3 regions of the Lysinibacillus sp. FSL L8-0312 genome follow, and region 2 is predicted to be linked to each of the others. Evidence: riboswitches for the same ligand, from Rfam matches in the RefSeq annotation. Region 2 holds a riboswitch; each other region holds the start of a gene.
What was found. A riboswitch is a leader RNA that binds a small molecule or an ion and turns the genes downstream of it on or off. The one in region 2 is predicted to bind cobalamin.

Region 1: it holds a riboswitch for cobalamin, as region 2 does, so the genes downstream of both, MHI22_RS06775 (energy-coupling factor ABC transporter permease) here and metE (5-methyltetrahydropteroyltriglutamate--homocysteine S-methyltransferase) in region 2, are expected to answer to the same signal.
Region 3: it holds a riboswitch for cobalamin, as region 2 does, so the genes downstream of both, MHI22_RS14210 (hypothetical protein) here and metE (5-methyltetrahydropteroyltriglutamate--homocysteine S-methyltransferase) in region 2, are expected to answer to the same signal.

The regions. Positions count from the first base shown of each region.
Region 1 is NZ_JBBOOV010000001.1:1,315,834-1,322,381, forward strand. It holds gene MHI22_RS06750 (precorrin-8X methylmutase) at 1-217, opposite strand, end outside; gene cobK (precorrin-6A reductase) at 230-991, opposite strand; gene MHI22_RS06760 (sirohydrochlorin chelatase) at 988-1,887, opposite strand; gene cobJ (precorrin-3B C(17)-methyltransferase) at 1,902-3,569, opposite strand; gene MHI22_RS06770 ((2Fe-2S) ferredoxin domain-containing protein) at 3,574-3,945, opposite strand; cobalamin riboswitch at 4,093-4,274, opposite strand; cobalamin riboswitch at 4,532-4,716, shown strand; gene MHI22_RS06775 (energy-coupling factor ABC transporter permease) at 4,860-5,606, shown strand; gene MHI22_RS06780 (energy-coupling factor ABC transporter substrate-binding protein) at 5,610-5,882, shown strand; gene cbiQ (cobalt ECF transporter T component CbiQ) at 5,889-6,548, shown strand, end outside.
Region 2 is NZ_JBBOOV010000001.1:810,736-817,283, forward strand. It holds gene pdxR (MocR-like pyridoxine biosynthesis transcription factor PdxR) at 1-943, shown strand, start outside; gene MHI22_RS04235 (hypothetical protein) at 1,177-1,542, opposite strand; gene MHI22_RS04240 (DUF3888 domain-containing protein) at 1,772-2,464, opposite strand; gene MHI22_RS04245 (Lsa family ABC-F type ribosomal protection protein) at 2,678-4,159, opposite strand; cobalamin riboswitch at 4,715-4,893, shown strand; gene metE (5-methyltetrahydropteroyltriglutamate--homocysteine S-methyltransferase) at 5,073-6,548, shown strand, end outside.
Region 3 is NZ_JBBOOV010000001.1:2,823,981-2,830,528, forward strand. It holds gene MHI22_RS14200 (tyrosine-protein phosphatase) at 1-550, opposite strand, end outside; gene MHI22_RS14205 (ABC transporter substrate-binding protein) at 693-1,643, opposite strand; gene MHI22_RS14210 (hypothetical protein) at 1,627-2,184, opposite strand; cobalamin riboswitch at 2,338-2,537, opposite strand; gene MHI22_RS14215 (glutathione peroxidase) at 2,637-3,182, opposite strand; gene MHI22_RS14220 (hypothetical protein) at 3,267-3,815, opposite strand; gene ytvI (sporulation integral membrane protein YtvI) at 3,906-4,964, shown strand; gene MHI22_RS14230 (C40 family peptidase) at 5,159-6,292, opposite strand.

The DNA.
Region 1 (6,548 bases), 510 kb from region 2:
GGATGGACTCAATCCCTGCTTCAATTGCACCAGGTGTAATGATGACACTGCGACCTAGCTCAAAATCCGCCGAAGCATGGATAATACGGCGCACAATCTTCCACTCGTCCTCTGAAAAATCATGATCGCCCATTTCCTCTGCAATAATCGAGAAACTATAATCGTAAATTTTATCTGGGTCTACCGTTAATGGTTTGAAATCTGTTTTAAAATCCATGGATAATGCCTCCTAAAGTGTATGTTGTACAGCCTGTAATATTTCTTCAAATGTTGAATATTGTTGGCCATATTGAATGGTTGGTCTTGCAATAAGAATCGTTTCAATATGACAGGCAAGAGCTGCCTCAAGCTTCTCATCAACTGAGCCAACTTTACCGCTTTCTTTGGTGATCATCAAAGTTACTCCATATTGACGAAACAATGCTTCATTTAATTCCTTTGAAAACGGACCTTGAATAGCTACAATATCTCGTTGTGCCACACCAAGTGCCTCACATTTTTCCATATTGTCCAGTCGTGGAAGCATGCGAGCAATTACTCTCGTATTTTCTAAGCCTTGTAAAACCTTTGTAAAAGTAGCAAGTGTTTTGCTGCCTGTTGTCAGCATGATGACACCTCGCTTTTTTGCCGCTAATTGGGCAGCCTCCTCATAATCCTTCACTATCGTAATGAGAGGATGCGCATAGTGTTCATGGGCACGCTCATAGCGAATATAAGGAACTTGTGCCTGTTCGGCCGCTGCCATTGCATTTTTAGAAGCTTCCTCAGCAAATGGATGAGAGGCATCAACCACCATTTGATAGCCTTGCTCTGTTATGATGGCTGCCATTTCCTCAGCTGTCAGTCGACCTATTAAATGTGGTAGGCCAACGTCAGCAAGACTAGAGGCTGCCGAATCAGTCACGACGGTAGCTGTTACCGCATGTCCTGCGCTTTGCAGGGCAAGGGCTAGATCCCTTGCATCACTCGTCCCTGCTAACATGAAAATCATTTTACTGGCTCCTCTTCATGGTGGTGGTCATGGTCATGATGGTGGTCGTGTCCGTGATCATGATGATGGTGATGGTGATGATGGGCATGTCCATGAACTGCCGCATAGGCACGATAATTTTCTAAATCTTGCATGCCTGTAGATGTACCATTTATCGCTTGTTCAATACGCTCTAATAAAACATTTTGTAAACGTTCATGGTAGCCAAAATAATTGGCAATTTGAACAGTACAATCTGGATATTGTTCATTAAACTTCACACACATATCATTCATACGTTCCATTAAAATACCTGTGAATAAAAAGTATGGGAGCATGATGATTTTTTTCGCACCTAATTTAACACAGCGTTCAATACCTTCTTCAACACGTGGATCTGTTACGCCCATAAATGCACTTTCCACATATTTAACAGGTAATTTTTCCCATAAAAGTCGTGTAATTTTATAAAAATCACCATTTGCAGATGGATCACTGCCACCTCGTGCAATCAATAAAATGGCTGTATCTTGTTGCTCTTGTTCTGAATGAAAACCAATTTCCGCTAGACGATCTTGTAAAATCGCAAATATTTCATCATGAATGCCAATGGTTTGACCATAGGTAAATGTAATGTTCGGATAATGCTCACGCGCATGCTCGATCTCTGCTGGAATATGCAGCTTTGAATGGCCTGCATGAAGTAAAATAATCGGAATTACATGAACCTCTGTAGCCCCTTTCTTCACACAATTCGTAATGCCTTCTTCGATGTTCGGTGAAGCAAATTCTAGGAAACATGTTTCCACTAAAAATTGTGCATCAATACGCGGTGTCATTTGTTCAATAAATGTACGTACCTCATCATTTCCTGCTGCTAAACGGCTCCCATGGCCGACAAATAAAATAGCTTTCATCTCTTTTCTCCTCACTAGTCGCCGCACGGAGCTGGCTCTACTTTTATTTTGGAAGACATATCTTGATACGTAAAATGCAATATCTTTTTCACACGTTTAAAATATTTAAATAAACGTTCATTTGGGTGAGCATTTGCTTTATATTCTTCAATAATATCTGTAATTAGTGGAATCAGTTGTTCAGGCTCCAACCCTTCTACAACAGGCTGTGCTGCATGGGCCGTACGACCAACTGGCTTCGCCCCAATAAAGACATCAAATTTACTTTTGCGATAGACAATACCAATATCATCAAATACAGCCCGGTAACAGGCCATACCACAGCCGTTAAAACCGATATTTAATGTTTTCGGCAAAGACATTCCACCTAATTTTTGTTGTATTTCTTCTGCATAGGGAATCGAATCGGCCTTTTCACCATAGCAAAAATCACAAGCCTTCAAGGATAGCACATCACCAATCGGCGCTAATAAAAAGCCTACTTCCTGTAATTTCTCCGTGATACGTTCAGGGGCAGTCGTTGGGATTTTCAAATGGATTTGATGGTCTGGTGTATATTCCATCGTCCCCTCTTCCCCAACGACCTCTGCTAACGTCATCATTTGCTGAGGTGTGAAAAACTTATTCACCACTCCTGGGCTTACAGCTAATTCAAAAATGGATTCTATTTTTTGCTGTACAAGTTTCGGCGTTACTTTGACTGCACTTGTTCCTTTCACCATTGCGAGTGCCGCTGTAGCCATTTCAAGTGCTGTTTTTTTTGGCTTTGGCGTAGCGGCTACACTGGGTTTATTAAAACGCCCTGCATTAGGATCTGCTGTAAAGTCTTGTCGTGCAGTCCCTGTCTCTTGGTTCATTGCCCAAGGTTCATTTTCTTCACGTAAACGTTGATGTGGACGTAAGGGTTGTTTTTCTTCACCCAATGTATATTTACGTTGATAGCCACGTGGTGTAATCATTTTATTGTCATAGAAAAATGTCGACGAATTACCAATAATGACTGTCGTCAGCATTCCAATGTCATGCTCCAGCATTTCGGCTAATGTTGTCATCGTCACTTCTTGACGATCGCGGTAAGCACTTTTCACAAGTCCTACTGGTGTGTCAGGCGAACGATATTCTAAGAGAATGCGCTGTGCTTCGACAATTTGTCTTGTTCGGCGACCGCTTTTTGGGTTGTATAAAGCGATTACAAAATCCGCCATAGCGGCTGCCTCGACGCGCTTGGCAATTAAATTCCATGGTGTTAGATGGTCACTTAAACTAATCGTACAGGCATCATGCATAATCGGGGCACCAAGTAAGCTAGCACATGAATTGATGGCAGAAATACCAGGGACAATTTCTACCTCAATCCCCGTTGCTTCTGTCCAGCCTAGCTCAATCAATACCTCATACACTAATCCCGCCATACCATAGACACCCGCATCACCACTTGAAATGACTGAGACAATGCTTCCAGCCTCTGCTTGGCGCACCGCTTCCTGCGCACGGGACACCTCTTCGGTCATTCCAGTACTGACAATCGACTTCGCACTGACTAAATCTTGAATCAACTCCACGTAGGTTTTGTAGCCTATGATCATATCACTTTGTTGTAATGCCTCTACCGCCCGTGTCGTAATATGCTTAAAGTCTCCAGGTCCAAAGCCCACTACAAAAATTTTTCCTTTTTGCGCCATGTTGTTACCCCTCTTTCACCTTTTCGATCCCTTTAATGGCTGTCGTTTGTGCTGTACGCTGTAATGTACCTTCACGAAGTGTAAAGACATGTTCGTTGTATAAGGATTCATGATGTAAATCTTGTACAAGTGTTCTAGCATGCTCTGTTGATGGTACACGATACCAATTCCCTTGCGGATAGGCGATGACCACACAAGCATCCTTGCATCGTCCATTACAGCGCGTTCTTGTTGTATGTATCTCTTGATCAAGTGCTTGCTGTTGTATTTCTTCTCGAATAGCTAGGGTAATTTCCTCCCCACCTTTGTTCATGCAACTACTACCATTACAAATAAAGAGATGTGTTTTCATCCCCTCTAAATTCCATGTTGTCATCTTCTGTCTCCCCTCATTTGCTTTCTGGAAAAAGAAAAACCTTTACTCTAATTACGAAGAGTAAAGGTTTTGTAGAAGCCAAATAAAAACGAATAAAATAAAATACAGGTACTCGCTCTTGCTTCAACTTCTCCCTCCGAAAAGTTTGCATGCACAATCAAATAAGCAGGTTTCCTGACTTAAGCTTCATTTTACTATCGCACCTTCCCAAGTTTGCACCAGTGGCTTTGCAATTTCATCAGCTATTACAGTAGCGGGGGCTGTATTGGATTTTCACCAATTTCCCTATTATCTCGAGTTATTCGAGCACTTATCGACGTTTTATATGAAATTTATTATCTTCTTAATAGAATAGAAAACTGTCTCTATCATATCTCATTATTTTAAAATTTCAATATTTCTATAAAAATTTATGACAATTTTATCAATTTTGTGTGTAGACCAGGTATAAAAATTATAATATCTCCTTATTTATGACAATTCAGTAGTTATCAGAATCTTCTCTATTGACCTTCAATTGAAAATATTTTTAAAAAAAGTATAGCATATTTATGGAAAATCATGTTACACTTTGTCGTGAAATCTCACAACTTAATGTTTTTTCGGTGTAAAATACTTATCATTTTGCTTAAAAGGGAAGCCGGTTTGAGTCCGGCGCGGTCCCGCCACTGTATTAGGGAGCTTTATAGAACATGTCACTGTCCAACGGATGGGAAGACCTATAAAGTGTTGAACTAGAGCCAGGAGACCTGCCGAAAAATATGTGATCGTTTCAGCCTACGAGGATAGGTGTGCGGCTTAGCAGATGAGAATGTTATTTGCTTTTTTAGCTATGCACTTTTCCAACAACGGAGAAGTGCTTTTTTATTTACGCACGCTACATTCTAAAAATCTATTAGTAAGGAGGAAAGCTTTTGAAATTTTCATGGTGGAAACTTAGTTATTTTTTATTGGCCTTTTTACTCGTGCCAAAACGTGCCTTTGCTATGCATATCATGGAAGGTTTTTTACCAATCGAATGGGCTATTTTTTGGTGGGTCATCTCTATCCCATTTATTATTCTAGGATTGCGCTCCATTCGCAAAACAATTGAAGAAAACCCTGAAACCAAAATGCTTTTAGGTCTTTCAGGAGCCTTTGCTTTTGTGCTGTCGGCGTTAAAAATCCCTTCGGTTACAGGTAGTTGCTCCCACCCAACTGGTGTTGGACTTGGAACGGTTTTATTCGGACCTCTAGCTATGAGTGTCATCGGAACGATTGTTTTATTATTCCAATCTTTATTATTAGCACATGGTGGGATTACCACTTTAGGAGCGAACGCCTTCTCTATGGCGATTGTAGGCCCATTTATTGCTTACTTTGTCTTTAAAGGGGCTCAAAAAATAGGGTTGTCATTTTCACTAGCTGTTTTTTTTGCTGCGATGCTTGGTGACTTAGGTACATATGTTGTGACTTCTGTACAGTTAGCATTAGCCTTCCCTTCAGAGGTTGGCGGCTTTATGGCATCGTTTACAAAGTTCGCAGGTATTTTTGCCTTAACTCAAATTCCGTTAGCGGTGAGTGAAGGAATTTTAACGGTCATTGTGATGAATTTCTTGAAAAAGTACAATGTCAGCGAATTAAAAATGTTGCGTGTTTTCTCAACAAAGGAGGCACATTAGTAGATGAAACGAAATTTATTACTATTAGCGATTGTTGTGCTGTTAGCTATCATCCCATTGTTTATACAAAAAGGTGCAGAATTTGGTGGTGCTGATGGAGAGGCAGAAGCAGCCATTGGCGAAATCAATGCAGAATATGAACCGTGGTTTGAAAGCTTATGGGAGCCACCAAGTGGTGAAATTGAAAGCTTATTATTCGTGCTACAGGCAGCTATTGGAGCTGGTTTTATTGGCTACTTCATCGGCTATATGCGCGGCAAGCATAAAGAAGGTTAACCCGTTATGTTACTCATTGATAAGTATGCGTATCTTAATAAGCTAGCGTCCGTTCATCCGCTAGAAAAAATGATATTTTCAATTGGTCTACTTCTCGTAACGCTCATCATGAGAGATGAACGACTTTCACTCATTACATTTTTTGTAATGAGTGCTTTTATCATTTTAGGTGCAAAAATTCCGCTTACCTACTATGTTAAGTTATTATTGCTACCTGGATTTTTCTTACTAACAAGTCTTGTATCCATCTTGCTGTCAATCACACCAGCAACTCATGTATTACCTGCCCATCTGTGGTCTTTTACGTGGATGAATTGGACAATTTTCATCGGAAAAGCAAGTGCCCTGTCCGCCCAACAATTGTTCTTTATTGTCCTTGGCAGTAGTAGTTGTTTATACTTTTTAATTTTGACCACATCCGTACAAGGGATTTGCTATGTGCTCCGACAATGGCGACTGCCCTCTTTATTGGTTGAGCTTATTGAACTAACCTATCGTTTTATTTTTATATTTTTAGAAAGCATGTACAGAATACATCTTGCCCAGCAAGCGCGTCTTGGCTACCATTCTCCAATGCAATGGCTACGCTCCGTATCCATGCTTATTGTGGCGCTATTTGCTGAAATGTTTCAGCGTAGTCGTGAGCTTAATAATGCCATGCAGTCA
Region 2 (6,548 bases):
AAGCTATCTTTATGAAGCAAGAGGGGTACAATGCCAAGGAGACCAAATTGTCATTGGTGCAGGTTTGCAATTTCTAATGGGCATCGTATGTAATTTAATTGGAAGAAATGAGCTTTTTGCTATGGAAGATCCAGGGTATTATCGCGTTCGTTACTTGTTTAAGGATCATGGTATAAAGGTGAAACCTATCCCTCTCGACGAACATGGCATTCATATCAGCCAGTTAAGAAATAGTAGGGTCAAGGCTGTTTATGTCACCCCTTCCCATCAATTCCCCATCGGAACGGTCATGCCGATTTCAAGAAGACTAGCATTATTAGAATGGGCCAAGGATGAAAATGCTTATATTATTGAGGATGATTATGATGGGGAGTTTCGATATGCAGGTAAACCTATACCTGCTCTACAAGGATTAGATTCGAATGACCGCGTCATCTATATGGGCACTTTTTCAAAATCATTGATTCCTTCCATCAAGCTAAGCTATATGGTTTTACCAAGGGAATTAACCCTTTTATTTAATAACAACAACTACTATGTTCAAACTGTATCGAGACTTCATCAGCATACCTTACAGTTATTTATGGAAAGTGGGCATTGGGAGAGACATTTGAATAAAACACGAAATGGCTATAAAAGAAGATATGAGGCTTTACTAAAGTCCATTCATCAAATATTAGGGGATAACGTGAAAATACATGGGGCTAGTAGTGGCTTACATATTCTACTCGAACCAAATAATAAAATGTCTGAAGAAGAACTAATTGAAACAGCAAAACGGGTAGGTGTAAAAGTATACCCAACCTCTATTTTTTACGCCAATCCTTCCGTCATACAGCACGCAAAAGTTTTGCTTGGATTTGCAAATTTAGGGGTAGAAGAGATTGACAAGGGGATTAAGCTATTAAAACATGCTTGGTTTGATAGCCCCAGCATGTTGTGACTGTCTTTGAAAGCTCTATTTCTATAGATTAGTGGAAGTGGAGAGGGACTTATGCATGTAACAGCAAAAGTTATGTTAAATCATATTATTGCGGAATCAGCATATTTTATTGGCATTGCACAAACCATCTTATTTCAACAGAAATGCTAAGACTTGGCGAGTTAAAAAATGGAGTTTGGTAGAAGAAACTCTTACCAAATTCCATTTTTCATAACGCTATCTCTGTCACAATATTAACTATTCGGAATTTTCTCTTTATACTTTAAGGAAAGAAGGCTTAAAGAATAATTCTTAAGTGTATCTGTGTTAATAAAATCATTTAGAATACCTTCAATGGAACTACAATGCTGATTAATTAAATTGATTTCTTCTATATAATTTGAATCAATCGAAGCTTCTCTTAACGTTTTAAACACTACTTTCTGTTCATTAAACAAATAGACCAATTCAAACCTAGCATTCAGTATCAAAATAGTAATCTCCGGGAAAACAATTCGATCTTTTAAAACTTCAAGAATGCAATCGACAGACTTTACGCCTTCTATCGCATGCAAAGATGAAAAAACACCATGTAATAATTCTTCAAAATCAACCTTCATTTAAATCCTCCATCAATCATAAATCCTTTCTGATCATAACACTTTTTCAGAAAAATTTTAATGCTTAATATTTTCCTTCAATAATGTGGAATGGACTCATGCAAACGATAAAGATAATAAAGATTTAGCCATTAAGGAGTTCCCACAAATGGGATGATAGAAAAATGTTAATTATAAAATTATTTAACAAAAGAAGAAGAATCGGAAAAATTACATTTCCCATTCTTCTTTATATATACCAGGGTAATTGATGCTGCATTTTCTTACCTGGCTTACTTGCTTTATTTATTACGGTCCATGTGCCGTCTTTCTTTTGCAGCTGATAGCTTACATTGGTCCCATCTGCCCTTTTAAAGAGCATATAGCCTGTATTGTCTTTGATAAAGGTGACAGGGTCAACTACATTTTTATAGGGTATCTTTCGCTCAGGAAATAAAATATTGTTTGCTATTTCATCTGCAATCGTAGCAAGAGGCTTCATTTCATTATTTATTTCAGCCTTGTATTGCAATTGATTGTATCGATAGGAAATGAACGAGGCTAAATTCAAATTAAAGCTCTGCTGTATATCTGAAAGTGTTGTGCGATAGAATGCATCTATTGCTTTTTCTACATTATCTGCCTCATGTTTATAGTGAAGGGTGTTCACATCAGTTGGACTGATTTCAAACGTAATGATTTCCTTGCTATATGGTGGGGAATGGGCATGTTCAAAAGTAGTAACTTGAACGTTAACCCTAAAGCTAAACTGACTTTCCCTAGTAACGTTCAAAATGTTCGCATCATACAAGCCATACTGCTTAGGATAGCCGTAGTAATGGTCAATTTCCTTTTCTATAAATGGATTAAGGATTGTTATCAATGTATCAGTGATGAGTTTCTCATCAGCTTGTTCGCTTTGTGCATAAATCTTACTGGGCATAATCAAAATAATGACTATAGTCATTAAAGTAGCGATTTTTTTCATGGGATTGCTAGCCTTTCTATAAAATATTTCTTTATAGTGTGCGTCGATCACAGAAAATTATTAAACGTTTTATAGTTAAAGATAAAAATAATAAAGGTGTCACTTGGTTTCAATATCATTAAAAAGAAGAATCCATTTTGAAAATGGACTCTTCTCTATATGATTCCTTTATGACAAAGATATTGTTTTCGTTGCCACGGTTTGTTGAAAGGCTTGGTCATGCTCCACAAAAATCATTGTAGGATTAAAACTTTGAATAAGCTCTTCAATCTGCATGCGCGAATAAATATCAATAAAATTTAAGGGTTCATCCCAAATATAGAGATGTGCTTTTTCACACAAACTTTTGGCAATCAACAGCTTTTTCTTTTGCCCACCTGAATAATGTGAGATGTCTTTATCAAATTGAATCCGCTCAAAGTCCATCTTCCGCAGAATAGATTTAAATAACGTCTCATCTATAGCATGCTCTTCAATAAAATCCGATAACGATCCCTTCAAATGAGCAGTATCCTGTTGAACATAGGAGATAATAAGGCCAGCAGCTAAATGTATAGAGCCTGTATGCTGTATAGGCTTGCCAAGAAGCAGCTTTAGGATACTACTTTTTCCGCTTCCATTTTTGCCATCGAGAACAATACGATCACCTTGCGTCACTTTGAAGCTAATAGGCTGATTCACAAAGTTGTCATCGTACTGAATTGATACATCCGTTGCAACAACCATGTCTTTTGATGGAAATGCTAATGGTTGTACTTTTAAAGATTCCGTTTTTTCAACATTTTTTAGCAGTTTTGATTTTTCATGAATCGCTTTTTGCTGCCTAGATTCCAAGTTCTTTGCTCGCTTCATCATCTTGGCTGCTTTATGTCCAACAAAGCCTTTATCCAGCTTAGAACCCGAATTCGTAGTTCCATTTTTGGAAGCCTCCACTTGATTAGACCAACCTACCGAACGCTTGGAAGACAGCGTTAAACGGTCGATATCTTTTTGCAGACGTTGATTAGTTGCTTCTTCATGTTCCTGCTGTCGATCAAAATTTAACTTCCAAGTCGAGTAGTTACCACTTTGAACATCAATATTGGCTCTATTGATCGATAAAATATGATCAACACAGCCATCTAAAAAGGCTCTGTCATGCGAAATTAAAATAAATCCTTTTTTCTTGCGTAGATAATCAGAGACCGTCTTTCGTGCATCTGTATCGAGATGATTGGTTGGCTCATCAATTAATAGAAACTGTCCCTCTGTTAAAAAGAGCGCTGCAAGCAACACCTTTGTTTGCTCTCCATTAGATAATGTTTGAAAAGGGCGATACATGACCTCAGCATCGACATCTAGATAGGCTATTTCACGAATATATTCCCAATCTTCTGCCTGAGGGCAAATTTCTTCAAAAATTTCGTACGTATATTTATTTGGGTCTGAAACAGGATAGGGGAAATAAGTAAATTCTACTGAAGAAATGATGTTCCCACTATACTCATAATTCCCTAATAGCAAATTAAAAAATGTTGTCTTCCCACGACCATTCCTACCGATAAATCCAAGTTTCCAATCTGTATCAATCTGAAAGTTGACACCCTCAAAAATATAATCAAAGCTGCTTGGGTAAGAAAACGTTAAGTCTTGTACTTGTATCATTGACATGATAATTCCTCCTTTGTATAGCAAATCATTTTTCTTTTATACAAAGTCGGTACATCCATCTATGCTAAATTTCTCCGTATAAGTTGATGGATGCTAACGACTTATACGGAGCATCACATGCGTCACAATAGGTTCAGAATCGCTCATTTTTTTCTCTCCTTTATTAGGTAGATGAAAGATACAGAATAAACTATGAGAGCAAGAAAAAATCCCCCCAATTGGATATTGGAAGGATTAGTCTCTCACTGAATAAACTTTATTTGCCAATGACATCATGACAAATAAACGCAAACTGATTGTTAAAAATGGATAGACTAATCCTATATTTTGTCGTTTGAAGTGATTCATTTCAAATAAAAATATAGATTAGTTCATCATTGTCCATTCATCAGTCCTCTCATAATTGTATTTTTATAGTAACAAATTTTTTTATGGAATACAATGTAGCCTTATCTTCTTAAACCAATCCCTACAATAATTATAGAAATAATTTAGATAATCGTATAAAAATTATTTCTACTATTCTGAAAGATATGTTATAGTAGGAGCATAATTGAATAATGTGTAAGAATTGGTGCCAAATGAAAGTTTGGCTTAAAAGGGAAGTCGGTGCAAATCCGACGCTGTCCCGCAACTGTTATTCGGAGCAAATCACAAAGGCCACTGGGAAACCGGGAAGGCTGTGAGGCGTGTTGATGAGAAGCCAGGAGACCTGCCAATTTCTAGTACACACCAAATACCTACGTGGAAATAGGTGGTGAAAAGTGACCAAATCGGCACTGTGCGATAACAAATGATTTATGCGAAAGTAGATACTTTTTTCGTATTGTTTTAGCATTAAAAATTTTAACTAGCAGCCATTCTCCTCCTTGGAAAATGGCTTTTTATTTTTTTCTGAAAAGGAGATATAAAAATGACCTATACAAGCACACTCATTGGTTACCCGTATATCGGGGAAGATCGCGAATGGAAAAAAGCATTAGAAGCATTTTGGCGCAACGAGCTTTCTGAAGAAGATTTTGAGGATAGTTTAAAGAAAATCCGTTTAGCTAGAATTGACAAGCAGCTACAGCTTGGCATCGACATGGTGACAGTTGGCGATTTTACGTATTACGATAGAATGTTAGATACAGCATTAATGTTTGGTCTCATCCCAAAACGCTTTAACTGGCAGGGAGGGAAAGTAGATTTATCTACCTACTACAGCGTAGCAAGAGGGAATAAAACAGCTGTAGCTAGTGAGATGACAAAATGGTTTAATACAAACTATCACTATATTGTTCCTGAATACGAGGGACAGGCCTTGAAACTAACAGAAAATAAAGTGTTGGCCGATTTCTTAGAGGCGAAAGAAACGTACGGTATTATTGCAAAGCCAACATTGATTGGTCCCTATACATTCTGCAAGTTAACAAAAGGCTATAGCAAATTCACACAGGTTGAATACTTATTAGCTCTAATACCGCTCTATACGCAAGTATTAAAAGAATTAGTGGAGGCAGGTGCAAATTGGATTCAACTAGAAGAGCCATCACTTGTCACAACCCTTGATCCAGCAGACATCAAGCTTGTGCAAGAGATTTACGACCAGTTAGCCGTTGCGGTTCCAGAAGCGAAAATCATGCTGCAAACTTATTTTGAAGCATTATGCAGCTATGAAACATTGATTACATTGCCTGTAGAAGGATTTGGCCTAGACTTTGTTCATGGCTATAAAGGAAATATGGCGTCACTTCGTCAATATGGTTTCCCTCAGGACAAAGTATTGGCAGTCGGGGTTGTTAATGGACGTGATATTTGGCGTTCCAACTTAGCGGAGGTCAATGCTACAATTCAGGCAATTGAGCATTTAAGTAATGCGGCAGAGCTATGGATTCAACCATCCAGCAATCTACAACATGTACCGATCACAACTGCTCTTGAAAATGAGATTGACCCTGTTCTGAAGCATGCCTTAGCCTTCGCAGATGAAAAAATTGTAGAAATCACGGAGCTAACTAAATGTAGACGAGATACAGAGGGTATCTTACAGCATAATTTTTCTGAAAGTATGAAGGCAATTGAGGCTCTTAAAAACCATCCGATCCGTCAAAACAAGTTGATCCATCAAGCAGTTCAAACTGTGACAACGCAAGATTTTGAACGACATAGTGAATTTGCTCAGCGTCAAAAGATGCAGCAGCAAGCGTTAGCGTTACCGCTATTCCCAACAACAACAATCGGAAGCTTCCCACAATCTGATGAGGTGAAAAGGAATCGTAATGCTTGGCGTAAAAAACAATTATCAAATGAAGCCTACGAGGCATTTATAGAGCAGGAAACAAAACGCTGGATTACGATACAAGAGGAACTAGATATCGATGTACTCGTTCACGGTGAATTTGAGCGT
Region 3 (6,548 bases), 2.0 Mb from region 2:
GTAAATGGATATTCGTGTTTAAATAGTCTTCCATAATCGTCTCCTCAGGTACATCTAAGGCTAGCAAAATAAGAGCTCCCCCTATACCTGTGCGATCCTTACCAACTGCACAATGGTGGACAAGACCCAAATTGTCAGGATTTTGTATGGTTTTCATTAACTCTTTAAAAGAAGGATTATTAAACGGCATCTGTGCATAAAAATCTCGGAACATTTCGGGGCTTACTGCTTTATAAAAATCTCTACCACCAGCATTTGTAGGCATTTCAAATGTATGATTGCCCTTCGCTGGTATTTGAATATATTGAGCGTGTGAGAACATAGGGTTAGGATTATGGTGTGCCTCATTATTATCACGATAATCAAAAATGGTTTTAATCCCTAATGTTTCAAATAGCTCTTTATCCGCCAACGTCATTTTCCCAAGAGCCGCTGAGCGGTAAAATAAACCGTTCTTGACAATGCGCCCATCCCTTGTCCTATATCCCCCCATATCTCGAAAATTATAAACTGCCTCAAATGGAATTATCTTTGTCTCTAACTGTTCCAATTACTACACCTCCTAAAATTATCGAGCACTCTTACTTTTATTTTATAGAACTAACTCAATTAATTCCAATTTTCACACTAGGAAATAACAACCCACATAAAAATGGCTAGCTGTCAGTATACAGCTAGCCTTGAATGGTTTCTTATTTAAATAACTCTGGATAGACAGCCTTTGCTACTAGTTCTACGGCTTCCCCAATACGTGGGCCAGGTCGATTAGAGATATCTGTATCAAGAGTCTGTACTGCTTTATTTTGAACTGCTGTCACTGTATTCCATCCATCACGTGCAAGTATTTCACCTATTGGATCCTCTGTGTAGTTTACTGTCGTTAAAATAACATCTGGGTTTTTCACTATGACATCTTCCTCAGAAACTTGTGCCCAGCTGCTCAAGTCAGAAAAAACATTCTTAACATTGGCTGCATCTAGTATTTCTTGCTGGAAAGTACCAGAGCCTGCTGTATAAATATCGGGTTTAGGACTAATTTCTAAATAAACATTTTTCGGTGCTTTTACTTCCTTCACCTTTGCTTTAACGTCAGCTAATTTCGCTTTAATCTCTTCGTTTACTTCACTTCCTTTATCTGCAACACCCATTACAGCTGCGATCTGTTCGATGTCACCATAAACATCATCGAATGTAGCTGCTGATTGAATAACAAACACTTTGATTCCAGCATCTTCAAGTGGTTTCATTGCTTCCTTATCACCAATCGTATAAGCTATAACAACATCTGGCTTCAACGCTATGATTCGTTCACTGTTAAAATTCACAGAATCAGAAACCCGTTCAATTTTCTGTGCTTCCTCTGGGTAAGTATCATACTCAGTTGCTCCTACGATTTTATCACCAACACCTAGAGCAAATAAAATTTCTGTATTACTTGGTTGCAATGATACAACTGTTTTTGGTACTTCTTTAAACTCTATTTCTACACCGCGATCATCTGTCACTTTGTAGTTTGTTTGCTCTGTTTGTTGTGTATCCTGTGAAGCGTCTTTATTTTTAGTATCTACCGAAGTACCACAACCTGCTAAAATCATTGCAAGGAAGAGTACTGTTAGCCATTGAACATTAAATAATTTCTTCATTATTATTCTCCTTTTTCTTTTTCATCGGATATGATTTACTAATAAATGGTATTTCAGCTATCCCTGCTTGTTGATTCATAAAGACAGCCATAACGAAGCAGACATTGGCTAATAGGCCTAAATAATCAAAAAGAATAGCTGGAACCTCTCGTTCATCCGATACTTTGTGTAATGTACGATATGATTTTTTTGCTTCACTACGGCAAAGATGTAGAGCAGCGGCAGCCTCTGTACCTTGAGGTAAGACAAAGTTTTGTATCTCTTCCTTCACATGACGAACATAAAAATCATAGCGCTCACTTAACCAAGCAAGATCCTCTTCTGTTACAGCTAGTTTTCCACGAACCGAGCCATTGACATGGTAGGCCATAGGTAAAATAATTATTAAATCTTCTACAACAGCTTGTACATCCTCTTTCTTAACTGCAGCTAAAGCAACTCCCAAATGCGTAGTCAGACTGTCTGTTCGAATCTCAAAATCAACCGTCGAAGCTTTTTCACGCATAAATGGATAACAAGAATAACGTGCATCTTTTTTCACTTGCGATCCCCCCACTTTTCATTATGAAAATTCTTGCATAAAAAAACGCCGCTCCTTTACGCAAAGGAACGACGAAAATAACATAATAATGGCCAAATTAACATGACATAGCCTATGTATTTGCCGTATATCCTCCTAGCTTCCGAGAAGTTTTTATACGTTCAAACAAAGGTCGGTCTCCTGGCTTGTACAGTTCATTACATAAAAAACGAATGTGTGATAAAGTACCTTCCCATCTCTGTTAAGACAGTGGTAAACCTTTATACTAGCTGTACTTACAGTTGCGGAAACAGCTTCGGTTTTTCACCGAATTCCCGATTATGCTTGTTAGCACCTTTATTCTGCAAGAATAATTCACTTGTAAAGCAGTTTATCATATATTAATAGGAAAAAATAGCTGTGCTTTGAATGGATCGTCACCATTTCTAAAGAATAAGATAAACAAAACTATTTTATAGTATAGTTTCAATTGCCTGTTCAATATCAAGTTGTGAATCTGTTGGTTCAAAGCGTGCAACGGTCTTGCCGTTAGCATCTACTAAAAACTTTGTAAAGTTCCAGCGAATATTACGACCATCTAAAAAGTTAGGGGCAAGTTGAACAATTGCCTCAGCAAGCATTTTTTCCTGCATGCTCGCCTTGCCAAACTCTCGAAAATCCACTTCATGTTTTAAATAATTGAATAATGGGTGGGTAGTCTCTCCATTTACTTGTACAAGCTCAAAAATTGGGAAGGTAACGCCATAATTCACTTTACAAAGATGCGTAGTCTCCTCGCCATCTTCAGGATTTTGATGACCAAATTGATCGCAAGGAAATCCTAGAACGACAAAATTATCTTTCCCATATTTATCATACATTTTTTGTAAGTCATCAAATTGATATGTAAATCGGCATTGATTCGCCGTATTGACAATTAGCATCGTTTTTCCACGATATGTTTCCATGGATAAAATTTCACCATTAGGTTTTCGTACTAAATAATTATAAATGCTCATGTCTTAACCCCTTTTATTTTTTCATTTATTATAGTTGACTATTCAATAATTTACCAAATAATTTGCACAAAAAACACCATCTCGTTACGTTGAACGGATGGCTGACTTATACTTCTGTTTAGATTTAACGTCCTGCTCTTCATTAATTAAACGATGGGCAATGTCTAATAACTTTATGTCACTTGTCTCGTCATATAGCTTTTTAAAAGATACAATAATATCATGGCGAATGTGAGTCGGATGCTTCTCATCTAAACAAGTTTGAAATCTCTTTGCTAAATAAGACACCACTAAGTCACTTTGTACTTGACCTGCTAGCCCAATTTTCCAAATAGCTTGTAATGCATTTCGAGCTGTAACGGATCGTTCATCATAAGTCACAGCCCAAATCTTTAAAAAATCCTCCAATACCCTTTCTTCTGGGTCACTTTTTGCGGCTAAGGCGCATAAAATTTGTGCAGCACGTGCACGTGCATGACCATCTTTGTATGTAAGTGCTTGTACAAGCTGTTCCCAGACTGCATATGTCCAATCTACGGGTTCCTGCAGAATTTTTATTAGTTCCTCGTAAGATTCAATATCGCGGTCATGCTCTGTTAGATTATTAAAAAGTTGCAAAATCTCTTTCTCCATAATTTATCCCTACCTTTATTGTTTCAGAACGTAATAAAATTTGATTTATGGTACACTTAACTTAATTTTTTTCTCAAAGAAGGTGAGTTTATGAATAAATTTAATGCTAGGAAAATGATTTTCCGATTGATTGTGATTCTTTCTCTACTTGTAGCTGCCTATTTTGTAATCCCTGTATCCATGCCTATAATACTTGCTGGTGTCAGTGCATTTTTCTTAGAACCCATTGTTATGTTCTTTAAAAGGCGATGGAAAATGTCAAGGAAAATTGTAGTTGCTTTTATATACATAGTGAGTGTTATTGTTATCTCTATTATTTGCTATATATCCATTACACAAATTATGTCGCAAATAATTATATTGTCAAAGCAAGCTCCCTATTATATTTCCAAGCTATCAGATATGTGGCTTCATATGCAAGAAAATATTTCTAAATACACAGAGGACTTTCCACCTGAAGTAAGTGCTTCGCTTCAAAAAACCACTATGGATTTCATAAAGAAAGTTGAAGAATCCTTTTTAAGCTTCTTTAATTATAACAAAGTTTCAGCATTCTTTTCAGAGATTCCAAGCCTATTTATCAGTCTTCTCGTTTATATGATTGCTTTATTCCTATTTATGCTTGATTTGCCCAAATTAAAGGAAATCACTTATAAATATTTAAAGCCTAACACAGCAAAGAAAATAAAAATCATCTTAAATCGTTTAAAAGATGCAACATTCGGTTATATGAAGGCACACTTATTTGTAAGCTTTATCATAGGTGGCGTCACACTTATTGGATTACTATTAATCCAACCGAAATATGCAGTTACGATGACCATTATTATTTGGTTAATAGATATCGTTCCTTTCCTAGGGTCCATTATTATATTAGCCCCATGGGGACTATACCATCTATTAATGGGAAACACAGCTATCGCTGTAAAATTATTCATCTTAGCTGCTATTTTACTTATTATTCGTCGTGTCGTCGAGCCTAAACTAATGGGCGACCACATTGGCTTATCCACTTTGCCAACATTAATTGCCATGTTCATTGGTCTACAGTTATTTGGTATCATCGGTTTACTCGTTGGCCCATTTGTTATCATTTTCTTTATTGCCTTAAAAGAGACAGGTGTCATTAAGCTAAATTTTAAAATTTAATGCAAAGTCATTACGCTTCGAGCTTACCTCTAATGCTCCTCTTAAACCACTGGAAATGCAAAATAAGTGTTCATCTCTCCTCGACAAAGGAGGTAGATGAACACTAAAGCAAAATAAAAAAGGTCATCTTTGTATATTTTTTCTCTACAAAGATGACCTTTTCATCATGTCAATCGTCTATTAAATATAGAGGCTTATTGAATACGACCAAAGCCTACTAAGTATTGATTCCACCAATCAAGTGATTCAATTACGATACCATTGTTTTGAGCATCGATCATTGTGTTGTTCCCTAAGTAAATACCTACGTGAGCTACACCAGAACCATAGCTGAAGAATACTAAGTCTCCAACACGTGCTTCACTTGCTGAGATACGTTGAGTTGCTAAATACTGCTGTGATGCTGTACGTGGTAAAGAAACACCTGCTTGTTTGTATGACCACTGTACAAGACCTGAACAGTCAAAGCCTGTCGATGGGTTACTACCACCCCAGACATATGGACGTCCTAGGAATTGTTTAGCTGTTGAAATAGCATCTCCTGAAGAAGCCGTACCAGCTCCTGAGCCCATAACAATTTTTTGTGGCACGCCGCCATCATTATTTTGAGTTGCTTGTACAACTGGAGTTGCTGCTTGTAGCGCACGTAAACGGGCTGCTTCTTCTTCAGCTGCTTTACGCTCTGCCTCTAAACGTTCTTCTTCTTGTTTCGTTGCAATTTGAGCTTTTAATGCAAGTGATTTCGCTTCATTTTCAGCCTTTTTCACTTCCATTTCGCTTTCCTTTTGTTGAAGCTCTTGGAATTGCTTTTGAAGCTCTTTTTGTTTTTCATCTAATGTAGCTTTTTGTTGCTCTAAGCTTGCTTTATCTGCTTCCTGTTGATCTACCAATTCTTGGTCAGCATCCATTAATGTTTTGACCGCTACGACACGATCCATTAAATCGGCAAAGCTTTTTGCTTCAAGAACGACATTTAAATAAACGCCTACAGTATTATCTTGTGCTTGGTATGCAGCCATACGCTCACTTAAAATTTTAGAACGTTGCTCGATACGTTTTTGTGTTTCAACAATACTAGCATCCACTTCTTTAATATCAGCTTGTACCTGTTTAAATATTTTCACCTTTGCGTCGATCTCTTGTTGTAACTTTGTTAATTCTTCTTGTAATTTTTTAACTTGTGCATCAATTTCAGCCTTTTTCTCAATCATTTGTTGAGAAGTTTCTTCGGCATGTACTTCTGTTGGTTGAATTGTATTAAATAATAAGCCGCCAGCTAGTGCTAATGCTAGCACCATCGACTTACGCCATTTATTGCGCTTACCCACTGATCTTCATTCCCCTTCATCTGTCAATTTCGCTCTAGATATTCTATGTAATCACTTGAACGATTCTATTTTAATCAAATGTTCTTATATTTATTTTAGCCTTTTAAAGTTTAGCATTTTCAGCATAACTTTTATACTATTTCATGTCTATTTAATACATTAGTAAAACTCGAAATATTTCTGTAATATTTGCAAGAAAGCTACTTTATTCTACAAAACGCCACTTTATTCTGCCTATCGCTACTATTAGCTGATT